4 regions of the Paenibacillus sp. IHBB 10380 genome follow, and region 1 is predicted to be linked to each of the others. Evidence: riboswitches for the same ligand, from Rfam matches in the RefSeq annotation. Region 1 holds a riboswitch; each other region holds the start of a gene.
What was found. A riboswitch is a leader RNA that binds a small molecule or an ion and turns the genes downstream of it on or off. The one in region 1 is predicted to bind cyclic di-AMP.

Region 1 (4,241 bases):
AACCTACAACGAATTTAGTGTAAGTAGGCACAATAGTATTGTTGAATGCTAGATAAGTCTTTTTTCGATTACTGGAAGTCATATAGTTATTTTGGTTATATGCGGCGATAGCTTTATCTTCTAATTTAGCTAACAATTCGACTTGATCTGCATAAAAAAGAAATGCTCCATATTCAGGATCGTACTCCCCCTGATCTTCCGTGTATGTATCGTCTTCAGAGTAATAATCTTCGTCGGTATCCTTATTGTTTGTAACGCTCTTTGAAGAATCCCCGACATTAAATTTGATTTTAATAGGTGTGTATCCTGGTGCATTTATGTTCACGTAAGTGCTTCCTGTACTAAGTGCAGTGACATCGAATTGAGTTAAAAAATCATCTGCTTTGACGATACGTGGATTCTCCACCGTTGAGTATAAGTCGGTAAACGTGATTTGCTTTATATCACAGGTTAAATCAATATGGCCTCTATCAGCATATTCAGGATTAGATGCCACAAATAGATCTTTCTTGTCTACAGAAACTGTACATACATCTTCAAGAGATCTTTGCTTTGCTGCTGAAGTCACAGTCGGGAATACAAGCGTGCTAATCAAGATGAAAGCTAGTAGTGCTGTTATAATTCTGTTCTTACTCACTTTTATACCATTCCTCCGTCGTTAAATTTGCGATTGTCATTTTTATGATCATCCGAGAATAAATGACTCTCTAAGATATTATCGGTAAAATCAACTTCATTTTTAATGCTTTTTTAATAAATTATCTATATTAGGGTAGAACTAAGAATAGATAACGCGATATCTATTGATTTAGACACTTTAGCTCATAAGAATTAGCTTTAAAGCGATAATAGTAGAGAATGAATGATATTCATGTAATACATGGTTGTTTCAGTCCAATTACATCCCTTTTTCTCCCTTTATGAAATTTTTTGGAATTTTACAGTTAGCTTCGGGCGCATTAGAATTAACTCTCGTGATAAGTTGAATAGCGCTGAATTTTCGTTAGGAAAAGCGGGGGAACCAACACTTTGGCATCATGCCAATGGGGTGAATCGTATTGTTTACGTAGGGCTATCCCACAGTCCGAATCCGACAGCTAACCTCGTAAGCTTGGGTGGTTACATGACCGATTGTTAGACATGCAGATTTCTGTATGTTTTTTTAAAGGGCAAAACCCGCAAGATAACCTTTTTAATTAGCGCACGGCATTGCTGATTCTACTTGGAAAAGAAGGGGTTTAACGATATGGTCAGCAAAGTAAAAAGATTATTAATCGGTCGTCCAATGAAATCAAATGAGCTTGATTCTGAGAAATTAAGCAAGTTCAAGGCACTTGCGGTGCTCTCTTCAGATGCACTATCATCGGTCGCTTATGGTACGGAACAAATTCTGATCGTGTTGATGGCGGCTGGGTTTACCGCCGTGTGGTATTCGCTCCCCATTTCATTAGCTGTACTTGGCCTACTAGCTATTCTTATTCTCTCTTACCGTCAGACGATCTTCTCCTATCCCATGGGCGGGGGAGCCTATATCGTTGCAAAAGATAATTTAGGAGTATCCACGGGGCTAATGGCTGGTGGTTCACTACTTGTGGATTACATTCTAACGGTTGCCGTCAGTGCATCGGCTGGGACGGACGCGCTGACCTCTGCATTTCCACAGCTTCATGATCATAATGTGCTTATCGCAATAACGGTCATAGTACTGTTAACGATTGTTAATCTACGAGGAGTCACGGAAGCGGCCTCTTTCATTGCTTTTCCGGTTTATCTGTTTGTGGTGTCTATCTTTGTCTTGATTATCTCGGGGTTGTTCAAATATGCAACGGGTAGTATTCATACAGATATTCCCGAGATTGGGGCCACTGTATCGAATATGAGTTTGTTTCTACTATTGAAGGCATTCAGCTCGGGCTGTTCTGCGTTAACTGGTGTTGAAGCCGTATCGAATGCTATTCCGAATTTCAAGCAACCTTCAGATCGTAATGCAGCTAAGACGTTAGTTATGATGGGGCTCATATTAGGTGCGATGTTTACCGGCATTAGTCTACTTGCTTACTGGTACGGGGTTACACCTAATCCGAAGGCGACCATCGTCTCCCAAATTGCTGAGTCCGTATTCGGACGTGGAGGACTCTATTTTGCAATCCAAGGTGTCACAGCACTGATTCTATTTCTAGCAGCGAATACGGCGTATTCAGCATTTCCATTGCTTGCCTTTATGCTCGCAAAGGATAAGTTTATGCCACATATGTTTATGGTCCGCGGGGATCGGTTGGGATTCTCTAATGGCATCATTATTCTAGGAGTATTGTCCTCTGTTCTGGTCGCAGCATTTCATGGGAACACAGAAGGACTAATTCCTTTATATGCGGTGGGTGTGTTTATACCCTTTACGCTGTCTCAGTTAGGCATGATGATTCGTTGGTACAAAAGCAAGCCACCCGGTTGGGGGCTACGATTTACGATTAATACAATCGGTATGCTTACGACACTAACCATCACACTCATTTTTGTTTTTACGAAATTCTCGCACGTTTGGATGGTGTTTATTTTCCTACCGCTTGTTATGGTTCTTTTCAAGCGAATCCATCGTCATTATGTAAATACGGCTGATCAGCTACGCATCCAGTTGGATATAGATAAACCGGTTATTAAAGGGAGTACCTTTTTAGTACCCGTCTCGGGGGTTACTCGCGTTGTGCTTAACTCGATAAGTTATGCTCGCTCGATGTCAGACAATGTGGTTGCAGTCTATATTGGTTTTGATGAAGAAGAAATACAGAAGATGGAGCAGAAGTGGGCGGAATGGAATCCAGGTGTACGATTGATTGTCCTTCGTTCACGATATCGGAGTGTGATACGTCCGTTGTTGAAATTCATTGAGACGATTGAATGGAAAACAGCGGCAACAGATCATATTACGATTGTCATTCCTCAATTTATTACGAAGCATTGGTGGCAGAACATTCTACACAATCAATCCAGTCTGCTGATTCGCACATTCCTGATTAATCAGAAGGATATCGTCATTACTACAGTTCCGTACCATCTAAATAAATAATAATTGGCTCATTTGAACTCCCAACCGTACGGTTGGGAGTTTTTCCTGTTTTTTTACAGGATTCATGTTCACTAGTTGACAAATGCAACAAGGAATTATATATTATATTTTATTAAATCGTAATGATTACTATTAAGTAAAAATAAAAGGAGAAATTCATGAATACTACAAAAATTCCCGTGACTGTCCTCTGCGGATATTTAGGTTCTGGTAAGACGACTGTACTTAATCATGTCCTTCATAATCGAGAGGGTTTAAAAGTAGCTGTCATTGTTAACGATATGAGTCAGGTTAATATGGATGCCAATCTTGTGAAGGGTGAGGCGATGTTATCGCGTACTGAGGAAAAGTTGGTAGAGATGTCTAACGGTTGCATCTGCTGTACGTTACGTGAGGATTTGTTAAAAGAAGTAAAGACTTTAGCAGAGGAAGGCAGGTTTGATTATATATTGATTGAATCTACGGGTATTAGCGAGCCTGTACCCATTGCCCAGACGTTCTCTTACGCCGACGAATTATCAGGGATTGACCTGACTCAGTATGCTAAGTTGGATTGTATGGTTACGGTTGTTGATGCTAATCGATTCTGGCATGATTTCGCATCGGGAGAAAGTCTATTGGATCGAAATGAAGCGACGGGAGAAGATGATACTCGAGATGTCGTAGATTTGTTAATTGATCAAATAGAGACTTGTGATGTTTTGTTGCTTAACAAGTGTGACTTGGTCGAGGAAAGCGAATTGAATAAGTTGGAAGGTATCATACGAAAGCTACAGCCTGATGCCAAAATTATACGTACAGTTCAAGGTTGGATTAGCCCATCGGAAATTTTGAATACGAACTTATTTGATTTTGATAAGGCGAGTCAGGCACCGGGATGGATTCAAGAGCTACAACAAGAGAATCATATTCCTGAAACAGATGAGTATGGTATTAGTTCCTTTGTATATCGGCGTATCCAACCTTTTCATCCACAAAGATTGGCAGACTTCATGTCTGATTGGCCAGAAGAGGTTGTTCGGGCAAAAGGTCTTGTATGGATCGCTACGCAGGAGGACTTTGCAGCCAGCTTAAGCCAAGCTGGACCTTCTATTCAATTTGGAGCCGCAGGTTCATGGCTTGCAGCCATGCCAATAGAGGAACAACAAGAAGTATTCAACAACGAACCGGATGCCCT
Region 2 (4,241 bases), 240 kb from region 1:
AAGACATTGAAGTATATCTAAGTAAATTAGATGGATGGGAGTTGGAGGAGGAGCGGTGGCTTGTACGCAAATACGTTTTCTCGAGTTTTATGAAGGGAATCGCATTTGTGGACGAAGTTGCGACCATATCCGAAGCGTTTGATCATCATCCATTAATTCATATTGACTATACCACAGTCATGTTACGTCTCACCTCTTGGAGTGAAGGGGCGCTGACTGCTCTCGATTTCAAAGCTGCGCAACAATATAATGAATCTTTTGAGAAAATGTGTGGTAGTGAAAGAGTGAGAGAAGAAGGCAAGCAGAGGAAAAGATAGTTAAATATCAGAAACGGGCATCATTCCTATTGGAGTGATGCCCGTTTCTGATATGCTGTCAACGATTTACTTTTTCTCAGATAACCAAAGGGCGACGTTAGCAATTTCTTCATCTTTTAATTGACCTTTAAAAGCCGGCATAATTCCGCTACCTTTGGAAACGATGTTATAAATCTGTTCCGCCGACATTGTAGCCCCAATGTTCTGTAAGTTCGGTCCTACTGCACCCTCTAGTTGATCGCCATGACAGCTGATACAGTTGGCTTTAACCAGTGTTTCAGCAGCTCCAGCATCTAAGGTAACTGCGGGCATACTTGGTTTTTCTTCTTCCGCTACTTCTTCTTTACCTGGCAATGTAAACATAAGTACCAGGGCTATTGTACACGCTGCGAAAAACAAACCGCTCATGATCCATTTTTGCATAATTATTCGTCCCTTTCTATTTAAGCTAATGTACTTATTATAACGGAACAAACTCTTAGAGCATAGCATTTGTGACAAAAAATAAACAAATATATTGTTAATTTTATCAAAAAACTCACAGAGTAGTGCTATTTATCATATGATTAGGTGTTATCTTGCTGATAGACCATACAGTAGAAGTCTTTATTACCATCAGGAGTAAGTCGTTCGTAACAATCAGTAATGATGAAGTTGGATTTGGCATAGGCTTGAATAGCGCGTTTATTCCAAGTAAGTACTTCTAGATCTATTTCATTCTGGGGCTCTCGTAACAATGCCGTATGAACAATGGATTGCACAAAAGATTTACCCCTTCCTTGGCCACACAAATCAGGGTGCATACAGATGCCTAAACGCGTTACTCCCTCTAATGGAAAGAACTGTGCAAATCCACATAACTCCCCAGACTTGTTCATAACGGATACATATTGAGCTGTTCTGAGAAGAGGGTCCCCGAACTCAATACCAAGCTTCTCCATTTGTTCCCAAGGCATCCAACCATATATGTTGTAAGGTGGGGCGAACTTCCAATCACAAATAGCTTGGGCATGGCTTATCTCCATAGGAAGAACAATGAAATCTTCATCTTTATTGCTCATGTTAGGCTCTCCTTTGCTCTCAGATAAATTTGGTTATCATCGTTGAAACACATGTGATATGTATTTACGGGAAGTAGGTGCTTAGTTCTCAAATAGCAGGATAATAAAGAGTAAGCTCAATCAAAGTATGCAATGATAAGCATTAAAAGATGCACATATGAGAAGACACAAAAAACCCGAGAGTTGAGATTCGGTAAAAATCTCAACTCTCGGGCGGTAAGGTCAAATGAATGATTTAATCAATCGCAACGGCTTCATATGTATCAGTACTCATAATTCTCTTGGCACCGATGTAGCGGGAAACGTAGTAGCTTTCGCTAAGTGAGTTAATAATTACACCATTAGAAGAAGAGGCATGTGCGAATTTACCATCACCAACATAAATTCCAACGTGTGAAACGCCTTTTCCACTCGTGTTAAAGAATACTAGATCGCCTTCACGTAAATCACTACGATCTACAGCAGTACCCATACCGAATTGTGAACCAGATTGATGTGGCAAATTGATACCTAGTTTCTCAAAAATATACATTGTAAATCCGGAGCAATCGAAGCCGCTTGTGCTGACCCCGCCGTTTTTATAACTGGTTCCAAGTGTTGGAGCAATCGCTGTATCCATTTTAGAGTCTGCGAAAGCGCTTCCTGTTCCAATAGTAAATAATAAGGCCAAACCCATAAATGAAGATACTAATTTCTTATTCAACAATATGATTCCTCCTGGTGCCTGCGAGGTTAGCTTAAGGATTCGGTTGAAGGTCCCCTATGATCCCTTTGATGCAAGATCAATTCACCCACTACTGGTTCCCCCGCTTCCCGACTTTACGGGAATTCGGCTGATTGGTTAACGCTATATTGATAGAACGTATACATCAATAATAAGTTGTTACAACACTTATTACAAAGTTGTTACTAAAAACTAACTGGGACTATTGTAACAAAGGATTAATAGTTTGGCAATTGTTTCTATCAATAATATTAAAAAAAATTATGGATTAGTTAAAAAAAATGAAACCTTTTTGTGATTTATTACGTCTATAGTATGAAATAAAAGAAAAACCCACTCATAAGATTTCGGCAAAAATCTTATGAGCAGGCTATGAGCAGGCTTAGTTATAAAGATTTAGTTATACGCGGTAGCTTGATACTTAGCTGTACTCATCACACGTTTAGCGCCAACGTAGCGTTTGGAGTAATAGCTTTCATTGAGAGAGCTAACGATCACCCCACGTGAAGTAGATGCATGTGCGAATTTACCATTACCAACAAATATCCCAACATGGGATACACCATTTCCAAAGGTATTAAAGAAGACAAGGTCTCCAGGTCTCATCGCATTACGTGACACAGAATCACCTATCTGATACTGTGATGAGGACTGACGAGGAAGAGTGACACCTAGTTTTTGAAATACGTATTTGGTAAATCCAGAGCAGTCAAATCCATTGGTGGATGTTCCAGCGGTCTTGTAACTAACCCCGATAGTAGGATGAATAACTGAGTCCAGTTTCGAGTCTGCAAATACGCTTCCAGTTCCAATGGTTAGTGCAAGTGCCACGCTCAGTGCTACGGCGGATAATTTCTTCTTCAATACATATTCCCCTTCCAATGCCTGCGAGGTTAGCTTAAGGATTCGGTTGAAGGTCCCCTATGATCCCTCTAATGCGAGATCAATTCACCCATATCATGGTTCCCCCGCTCCCTGGTGCCAAGGAATTTGGCTTTTATCGTGCACCTGAAAGTGACAGTCGTATACAATAATAATGTCGTAAAGATTACAAAGTTGTTACTAAAAACTAACTGGGATTATTTTAACAGAGGATGTATGGTTTTGCAAACGTTTAAAGCAAAGTATACAGGAAAAACCCCGCCCTTTTTCTCAAAAATGGGTGGGGTTTTTCCTGTATCAAGGCATTACAGTGATGACAAAAATTTAATAATTTATTTTATGAAGATTTGAACCTCTTGGTATACCATAAGTCAAACTGTGCTGTGATCCCCCATAATTTAAACAGACAGGATATGAAATGATAAGCTTGTTGAACAATAAGGCCAAGTAATCCAGTCCACCAAAGGGACACACCCGTGAATAGGCTGAACAGTAACAAGCAACTAAGCCCTAGAATGAGTGAAATACCCATAACAGACATCACATAACGAAGACATATCATCATGGAGGAGAGGATCCCTGCGAGGCCTGTTGCGCCAAATTGCATGTAGAGAATCAATTGATGGATGATATAACGGTATACATACCAAGCGAGAACATATGGCACAGTTTGTAGCCATATAGAAGGAGATATAACTGCTGTGAGTGCCATATTATATAATTTTGGAATGAGCCAATAAGCTGGAGCTAATACAAGTCCGATCTCTATCCAATATAGCAGCGTCATTGGTTTCCAGAGTTTACGTATACCCTCAAAAAAGAAAAGTCCTCGTTCTCCTAATCTTTCTTGATGAAGACCATAAATAATTCCTGCATGAATAAGTGGGGTAACAATCATGCGTAATAGTAGCACAGCTAACAACATCCATAGAAAGGAGTGGACGGTCTGACTGTTTGTTAAACTTAATTGTCCTTCTACATAGAAGAGAATCTGACTTAACTCATTCGGAGGTGGGTCAGGATAGCGTAGGAATAAAGGGACAACGGCTGATTTAACCAAACGGTATAGAAAGTACCCACTGAGTAACTGGTATAGAAATAGAATGATAACAACGTAGAATTGGTCTTTGACACTTTTCCAGCCATTTGAAATATTGATCCTCACCGGCACTCACCTCACCATGACAGACTTCCAAGCCATGTTTCCAATAGCTTGGTTATGCTTATATTTAAGCGGGATACAATCTTGTGATCGTT
Region 3 (4,241 bases), 2.3 Mb from region 1:
TTACGAATATGCTCATCATACACAGGACACATCAACTCAATACGTCTAGTCAAATTTCGTGTCATCCAATCTGCGCTAGAAATCCATATTTCGGGATTGCCACCGTTCTCGAAATAATATATTCTCGTATGTTCGAGAAATCGGTCTACAATACTCCGAACTGTAATTCGCTCACTTAAATTAGGAACTCCGGGACGAAGACAGCATACCCCACGTATAATCAGATCAATTTGAACACCAGCTTGCGATGCGCCACACAGTTCGTCAATCATTTCCTGATTAGATAATGAGTTCATCTTCGCAATAATTTTTGCAGGCCTTCCTGCTGCTGCGTGCTTGGATTCTCTCTGCATAAGCATGGAGAGGCTATTACTCATGTTAGACGGTGCTACTGTTATGGCATCCCATTCATGATTGGTTGAGTAGCCTGTAATTTGATTAAATAATTCAGAAGCGTCCAGACCGATAAGATGATTGGATGTAAACAGACTTAAATCCGTGTATACCTTAGCGGTACTGTCATTATAATTTCCTGTACCTACATGCACATATCTACGTAATTCACTGCCTTCCTGACGGACGACGAGTGTGACTTTGGCGTGCGTTTTTAGACCCACTAAACCATATACGACATGACAGCCTGATTTCTCAAGTTTGCGTGCCCATGCGATATTCCGTTCTTCATCGAATCTCGCCCTTAGCTCCACTACGACGGTAACCTGCTTGCCTGATTCAGCAGCGAAGGCTAGAGCTTGAATCAAGGGAGAGTTACCGCTCACACGATACAGGGTCATCTTGATTGCCATGACATGCTCATCCTCAGAAGCTTGAATAATGAAATCGGTCACCGAGTCGAAAGATTCATAAGGATGATACACAAGCACATCACGTTCGTGTAACACTTCGAAAAAGTCTTCATTCTCGTCGAATTCCAGCGGATACACAGGTTCGATCGGTGCATAACTTAATTTGGGATACCCCTTCAAAGATCCCGCGAAATTACGGAGAAAGCTTAGATCTAAAGGACCTTCAATATCAAATATGAAATCAGTGATTTCGAATTCTGTTTGTAATTGACTTAGTGCATAAGGATGTATCCCTTTTTGAACCTCCACCCGGACTGGAGCTCCCCATCTTCGTTTACGGAGTTCTTTTTCGATCTCCTCCAGCAAGTCTTCCGCACCTTCCTCATCTATCGTGAGATCGGAATTACGAGTGATTCGGAACTCGTGAACAGCGACAGGCTCATATCCACTGAACAAGGTATGAATATGCTGTTTAATAACCTCTTCTATAAAAATAAACTGGCGCTTCTTGCTGTTTGTACGATGGGGAAGTGGAATACATCTAGCAAGGTTAGATGGAATTTGTAAGATTGCGAAATAGGGATCCTCTTCCAAGCTATCCTTTCGATTAAGCACAACGGACAAATATACATACTGGCTGTGAACGAGCGGGAAAGGTCGGCTCTGGTCAACTGCCATGGGTGTTAACACAGGGAAAATAATATCTTGATAATAATGTTCCATGGCCTGTTTCTGGGCGATATTCAAATCTTCATAGCTAGAAAAAACAATGCCTTCTTTGTTTAATTGTCTAGAAATATCACGAAAAGTTCGGTATTGCTCGCTAATCATTTTGGATATCCGTTTCATTAGGCGTTTGTATAATCCTGAAGGGGTGTAACCTGTAAAATCCTTCTTGGTATAACCTGCCCTAATCTGATCTTGAATACCTGCGACTCGAACACTCATGAACTCATCTAAGTTAGTGGATACGATAGCTAGAAATTTAGCTCTTTCCAGAAGCGGATGATCAGCATCCTGTGCTTCTTGAAGAACACGCCAGTTAAATTCAACCCAGCTTAAATCACGGTTTAAGTAGACGGACGTTGTTGTGCGGTTTATCGTTTTTAGGTCTTCCATCATAGTGCCTCCAACAGGTTCATTCATATGTTTTTTTTAGTATCTATATTATTCTACTATATTTTGGTATCACAATTGTAAAATCAATGTTAAATATGATTAACGCTGTGTAAAGTACTCCTTTTAGTGTATGAAATAGTCACTTCAAAAATAATAAAAATCATAAAAACATCAAAATGGTAACAATTTCATGTGTAATAGTTACAAAGTTGTGATATATTCATACATGCCAAAACTTTTTGATTACAAAAAAGTGTGGGGGACTTATTGATGGAGCATAGGACGATGATACATCGTTACCTGTATCCTTGGGGTGAATCGCGCATAGTGCGTGTAGGGTAAACTTCCTTACCCAAACCCGACAACTAACTCCGCAGGCATATAAGGAGGAAATATGAAGAAATTTAATACAATCAAAATTATGACAGCCATTATAGGCATTACACTAGCTGTGCAAGCCGCTCCGGTTCATGCGGATAAGATTCATGTTGCAACCGATGGAGATACTTTTTATAGTGTTGCTAGGGAATACGGTGTAGACATGAATAAAGTGATTAAAGCCAATCCTAAGGTGAGTGCCACGAATATTTATGGAGGCATGAATCTCAACATTCCAACATCTACTCAGGCTGTTGCTTCTGCCGCGACTCCAATCACAGCGAAACAAGCTACTACAAATACAACAGGCGTTCTTAACGTCATACCCGAAGATCGTAAGGTTGAAGCATGGGGCAAAGTATTTAACTATTCTAAGACGATCGATGTGAAAGCATCTGCATATTCTGCTGCTGTAAGTGAGAATGGGAAGTGGGGCGCAGTTGATTATTTTGGTAATCCACTAGAACTTGGTACTATAGCTGTAGATCCAAGTATTATTCCTTTAGGTACGAAAGTGCTAGTAACGGGACATAGTCATTCAGGTCTTCCTAAACAAGCGTTTGTGGCTACAGCAAGAGACATTGGCTCTGCTATAAAAGGCCATCGAATTGATATTTTTATTCCCGGAAGCCAAGCTTCTGTACGTGATTTTGGATACCAGGAAATTGAGCTGTATCTCATTAAATAAAAACTTAATTCAGAAGAGCCTTTCTCGATCTTTCGAGAGGGTTCTTTTTACTTGTTCATCGGGATATGAAGCATCTCAGCCACGGTAACAAACGTATAGCCTTTATTTTTTAATGTCTCAATGATCTCAGGAAGAGCTTCAATGCTACCGTTTAGATTAGAACCTACTCCACCACCAGCATGCTGGAGAATAATAGAACCAGGACCTACAGAGGACAGTATGTTTTTCTTGACTTGTTCTTTGTCGAGACCTTTCCAATCTAAGGAATCTACGTTCCAGTTAATCACTTTATACCCGTTTTTTTTTGCCCATTTCAGCTGAGATTCTGTGATATCACCGTAGGGTGGTCTGATAAACCTAGGGCTGTATCCTGTAATATGTTTGATAATGTGTTCTGTTTTTAGAATCTGATCTTGAAAGCTATCGAACGATAGTTTACTGAATTGAGGGTGGTTATAAGAATGGTTACCTATAATATGGCCTTCTCGATTCATTCGAGCCACAATCCCTGGATACCGCTTTGCTCGTTCACCAATGACAAAAAAAGTTGCCTTCACATGGTACTTGGCTAACACATCCAACACTTTCCCTGTAAACCTTGGATCTGGAGCATCGTCAAAAGTAAGTGCGATTTGTTTGGTTCTTGCGCCCTTTGTTTTGATCGTCTCGGGGTATTTATGATATAGCTGTCCTAAGGATGATATTTTTTTATCTCTAGCTGACTTTTTATCACGATCAGAGTTTACAGGTACTGAAGTGGGAGGTCTTTCTTGTGATACAGTTGGCTCGGAAATATGTAAAGTCGGTTTTGCTAAAGTCACTTCGCACATAGAAAGAAGAAGAACTATACAAATAAATAACCTCCTAAGCATAAATGATGATCTCCTTTGTTATGTAAGTTTGGTAAGACAATATCTCTTTTGTTATTTCCTAAGGAGGCGTCAATTATGCTTATACATTTGAATAGGTCTTTATTTATTTCATAAAGTTAGATGATATAATAATAATTAGGGGGAGGTATTCAGTGAAGTTATTCTTGTTAGTGATCATTGCGTTCATTGTTGTACTGATCATGTCCTTCGTTGCGTTAAGAACTAGGAAATCGAGTGGGAATGTAATTAAGTTCCGGAAAAAGAATAGTAAGCAGGATTTGCAGAAATGTACCTATTGCAAAAAAAGAAACAAAATAACTTTCTATGCAAGTGATGATGGAACTGTAGTAGGTGTTTGTAAGGAATGTAGACCAAAGG
Region 4 (4,241 bases), 310 kb from region 1:
GTGCCTGCTACCTGTGCCAGCTTTTCCGTAAGTGCTCCAATACCAGGACCAATCTCTAAAGCCCCTTTAGTGGAGTCTAGTTCTGCCGCATTTACAATTTTAGTTAATATATTTTGATCAATCAGGAAATTCTGACCCAAGCTTTTCTTAAAAGAAAACCCATGCCGCCGAATGATCTCTTTTGTTCGCCGTGGTGTAGCGATATCATCTATACCATTCATATGATTTAACCTCCCTCTTCTATTTGGGCGAGGGCACACACAAATTCATCGCGCGTAATCTGAAACATAGCTAAGCGCTTAAGAAATTGCTTGCCGTTACAATACCCAATCCCGAGAATGTTGCCCATAGCCATCCTGCGTGCGGATGCTTCGGGATGAACAAGTAGACCTGCTTGTACTAGATCCTCCATATCAATTAAGCTCTCTGCGCCCTCATATGAGGTATGTACTCGAGCTAATGCATGCTGTATGGCTGCAGGTGAGGCATTCTCAACCCCAATATCACCTTTTTTTGTCGCCTCAGCTTCAGGAATGAATGCATGCTTGCATCCAGGCACCTTCGCCGTAATAATTTTGCGAATACGCTCTCCCGCGTGATCCGGATCTGTTAATACAATAACGCCCCTACGCTCTTGCGCTAGAGCAATTCGTTGTAGAATACGGGCATTTATAGCTGAACCACCCGTCTCAATAGTATCTGCATCTACCGCTCTTTTAATAGCTGTTGTATCATCGCGACCTTCCACAACGATAATTTCTTTAATCATTCGAATATTCCTCCCTGGACAAGACAACAACAAAAAGAAGAGGAATACACCTCTTCTTAGCATGACATAACAATGACCTTAATATTATAGCATTAGAAAGCTGTTGTAAAACCTAAAGCAGATTAGTTAAGCTCTGGCTTTACAGGTCCGATCACATATACTGTTCTTCCTGATTTACGACCGAAGTTACGTGCATTCTGTAGAGAATCAAAGTACATATCGATCTTATTTCCATTGATGGCACCGCCCGTATCTTCTGCACGGCGGAAGCCCATACCTTCAATGTAAACCCACCAACCTAATGGAATCACATTAGGATCAACAGCAATTGTACGTCCTTCCGTTACACGAGTGCCCGAAGCAGTACGTGTACCAATCCCAGGCTCCTGTGATGAATAGGCAGTCATAGATACATTATTTAGTACTTTCTTGTAAGTAAAATCTACACCAGCCTTACTTACCTGATTGTTGGAGCTAACTTTGGTTATTGAACTCTTAGAATTAACCTTAGCTTGAGCCACAACTGCTTTAGGAGCTTCTACCTTCGTTCCTACCGCAATCACTTTATGCTGTGTCTTGGCCTGTACTTCTTTGCCTATCATACGCATAGACACCAGTTTGCCGTCTTGGTATATTTTCTCGATATTTTGAATGATCGTTCCGGTTTGCCCCTTCTGTACCACTTTGATATTGCCCTTCAAGACCGTTGCATCTGCTGTTTTAATAGTCCGAAAAGGTACTTTCTCTGTGCGTTGTACAGTCTGTTTGTTGATCCGAACGATCTTAATGTTCATATTATCTGTGACCGATGAGGTCAGAGAAGGAAATATTTTATCATCGCTCTCTAGTGAAAGTCCTAATTCATTCATAGCACCGTTCACTGTGCTCTTAGTTGTAAATCTAGTCTTCGTTCGACCATCTGCTGTCACTTGAATCTTAACTGCACGGGAAATTACTATTTTATCCCCGTCTACAAGTGAACCGTTCAAAGGCATGGAAACTTGATCTTCTGGCTTCAGTACTATAGCCTCTTCATCCAGCATTTCCTGAAGTATTGTCCGACTTGTTTCCACCGCTTTAACTTGACCATCTACCACCAGATACACTTGTTTGCGCGCTTGAAAACTAACAAGCAGCAAAATCATAAGAGTGATCGCGATTGAAATAATAGCTGCAAGTGAGATCTTACTTAAATACTCATGCCTCCATCGCAATGCGTAAGTCATGCTGGATGATGGTGAATCATGGGTTTCTTCTTGTTGAAAACCGCCCACTTTCCGATCCTCCTTCATAGCCTCGCCGTCTAAGATAACGCATGATTGTAATTGACGTGACTATATTTAAATTTTTACAGGACTCTTAACATAAAATACTGTCCTGCATCATGTACCCGTCTGCCCGACATGTTTGTCACCCCCTGTTAAACAACAGTATGATGACATCATTACCTTTATTCTAAAACAAAAGAAGCCAAAAGAAAGAGTTAGAGGAACTCTTTCGTGGCTTCCGCAATTGTTAGAACAATGGGAAATGTATGCACGAGGTTGCCTCTCTTCATAACGCTTACGAGGTTAGCTGTCGGGTTTGGACGAAAGAGAGCCGCCCTATCTTAGGTCATCCGCTCATGGCGCACGCCCTCAAATTCACCCCTAGACCCTAGTAAAGAAATCATATATGCCATCAACACAATTTTGTGAAGTATCTGGTCATATTGGTTTCCCCGTTCTCTTATACAAAGAGATTCAGCGAGACTGGTTCAGGAAATATTGCTGTTCTAATACAGAGCAGCTCATACCACTGAAAAGATGATATCCTGTTTACATGCATGTTGTAAAGGAGTAATCAACCACGTAAATCTGAATAAATGGTTAAAATAATGTAATATTCTCGCTTAATATGGTTAAAAAACCTTAATCATTCGCTTTTACTCGTTTTTACACCTGTTTTTCTCCATTTCTTACAAAATTCCAAATCGTTCCAGTGCGTTTCGGGTAGTTATTTGGGCCAACTCTTCGATGTCAACCCCTTTAATTTGGGCTGCAGCCTCTGCAACTAATCTTACATGCGCAGATTCATTTCTCTTTCCACGAAATGGATGCGGCGTCAAATACGGGGAGTCCGTTTCGATCAATAATCGATCCATAGGCACCTGTTGTAAGACCTCTTTTGGCTGCTTCGCATTCTTGAACGTAATCGGTCCGCCGAAGGATAAATGAAATCCCATATCCAAGCAACTTTTAGCAGTTTCCCAGCTACCTGAATAAGAATGCATAACACCACCAACTTCACTTGCCTTCTCCTCACGCAAAATTCTGACGACATCTTCGTGAGCATCCCGATTATGAATGACAATCGGCATATTAAGCTCCCGAGCTAGTCCGATTTGCTGACGAAATACACGGTGCTGAACATCCTTGGGAGAGGTATCCCAATAATAATCAAGACCAATTTCGCCGATGGCCACCACTTTATCGTGTTTGCATAAGGATGCAATCCACGCCATGTCTTCTTCCTTCATGGTAATGGCATCTTGAGGATGCCAGCCCACTGCCGCATAAATGAAATCATATTGCTCAGCCAATTTCATTGTCGTAGGAATGGTTTCTCGATTAAACCCTACGTTAATCATTTTGCTTACTCCCGCTTCTAACGCACTCGCTATGACCTCTTCGCGGTCTTCGTCGAATTGCGGTGCATCGAGATGCGTGTGTGTATCAAATAACATCATTCTAAAAAACTCCCTTCTTGTCGATCACTTGATGATTAATAAATATAATATTATGACTTGAATATACGAGCAACCGCAGGTGAGAACATGGGTAATGCCGCTTTAAGCTTCTCTTCTGGATAATAGAGGTGTTTGTTCCCCCGATGCAGTCCACTTATAGAACGTACAATATCCGACACTTCAGAAATTTCCAGTAACCGTTCTTGTCGATCCAATAGCAAAATTTGTTTCTGACTAGCCTCGTCGCCCGGATGAAAAACATCATAAGGGAGATCCGTGGGGAAATCACTTTCGAGATCATAATCGGGATTTAAACCTGCTTTTTGAAATTCCAGCTTAATTTCACTCATCATATCCTTATCCAAAGTTTCCAATTCCACATATTTATAAAGCCTGCGGTTTATAAAGCGACTACAAAGCTGACTCAGTATGTCATCTTCCTCCCCGATCCACTGCATAAATGCAGTCTGAAGGAGTGATTCATCCATTTGAAGGTATAACTCCACAGTCACATTATCCTCAAACAACCCTTGTAGTGGTTTTAGCATAAATTTAAATTGGAATTGGCCCCTATATAGTTCTTTCGCCCGACGAAAAATTTGACGAAGTAAAATTTCCGAACTGCGAGTCACCGGATGAAAGTATACTTGCCAGTACATTTGATAGCGTGACATGAGATAATCCTCCACTGCATGCATACCTGACTCTTTTACAACAATCCGATCTTGGTAAGGCCTTAACAGC

Region 2: linked by a shared signal. The riboswitch ahead of UB51_RS22590 (C40 family peptidase) and the one ahead of UB51_RS23685 (APC family permease) in region 1 are both predicted to bind cyclic di-AMP.
Region 3: linked by a shared signal. The riboswitch ahead of UB51_RS07610 (3D domain-containing protein) and the one ahead of UB51_RS23685 (APC family permease) in region 1 are both predicted to bind cyclic di-AMP.
Region 4: linked by a shared signal. The riboswitch ahead of UB51_RS22245 (resuscitation-promoting factor) and the one ahead of UB51_RS23685 (APC family permease) in region 1 are both predicted to bind cyclic di-AMP.

The regions. Positions count from the first base shown of each region.
Region 1 covers NZ_CP010976.1:5,218,585-5,222,825, forward strand. The annotation lists gene UB51_RS23680 (hypothetical protein) at 1-637, opposite strand, end outside; cyclic di-AMP (ydaO/yuaA leader) riboswitch at 981-1,127, shown strand; gene UB51_RS23685 (APC family permease) at 1,247-3,064, shown strand; gene UB51_RS23690 (GTP-binding protein) at 3,223-4,241, shown strand, end outside.
Region 2 covers NZ_CP010976.1:4,975,523-4,979,763, forward strand. The annotation lists gene UB51_RS22575 (4a-hydroxytetrahydrobiopterin dehydratase) at 1-317, shown strand, start outside; gene UB51_RS22580 (c-type cytochrome) at 384-740, opposite strand; gene UB51_RS22585 (GNAT family N-acetyltransferase) at 884-1,378, opposite strand; gene UB51_RS22590 (C40 family peptidase) at 1,614-2,081, opposite strand; cyclic di-AMP (ydaO/yuaA leader) riboswitch at 2,085-2,223, opposite strand; gene UB51_RS22595 (C40 family peptidase) at 2,499-2,966, opposite strand; cyclic di-AMP (ydaO/yuaA leader) riboswitch at 2,970-3,108, opposite strand; gene UB51_RS22605 (hypothetical protein) at 3,322-4,149, opposite strand; gene UB51_RS22610 (M1 family metallopeptidase) at 4,161-4,241, opposite strand, start outside.
Region 3 covers NZ_CP010976.1:1,780,892-1,785,132, forward strand. The annotation lists gene ppk1 (polyphosphate kinase 1) at 1-1,928, opposite strand, end outside; cyclic di-AMP (ydaO/yuaA leader) riboswitch at 2,143-2,320, shown strand; gene UB51_RS07610 (3D domain-containing protein) at 2,320-2,991, shown strand; gene UB51_RS07615 (polysaccharide deacetylase family protein) at 3,039-3,863, opposite strand; gene UB51_RS07620 (hypothetical protein) at 4,016-4,241, shown strand, end outside.
Region 4 covers NZ_CP010976.1:4,904,244-4,908,484, reverse strand. The annotation lists gene rsmA (16S rRNA (adenine(1518)-N(6)/adenine(1519)-N(6))-dimethyltransferase RsmA) at 1-221, opposite strand, end outside; gene rnmV (ribonuclease M5) at 227-769, opposite strand; gene UB51_RS22245 (resuscitation-promoting factor) at 892-2,043, opposite strand; cyclic di-AMP (ydaO/yuaA leader) riboswitch at 2,315-2,527, opposite strand; gene UB51_RS22240 (TatD family hydrolase) at 2,727-3,497, opposite strand; gene UB51_RS22235 (HD domain-containing protein) at 3,548-4,241, opposite strand, start outside.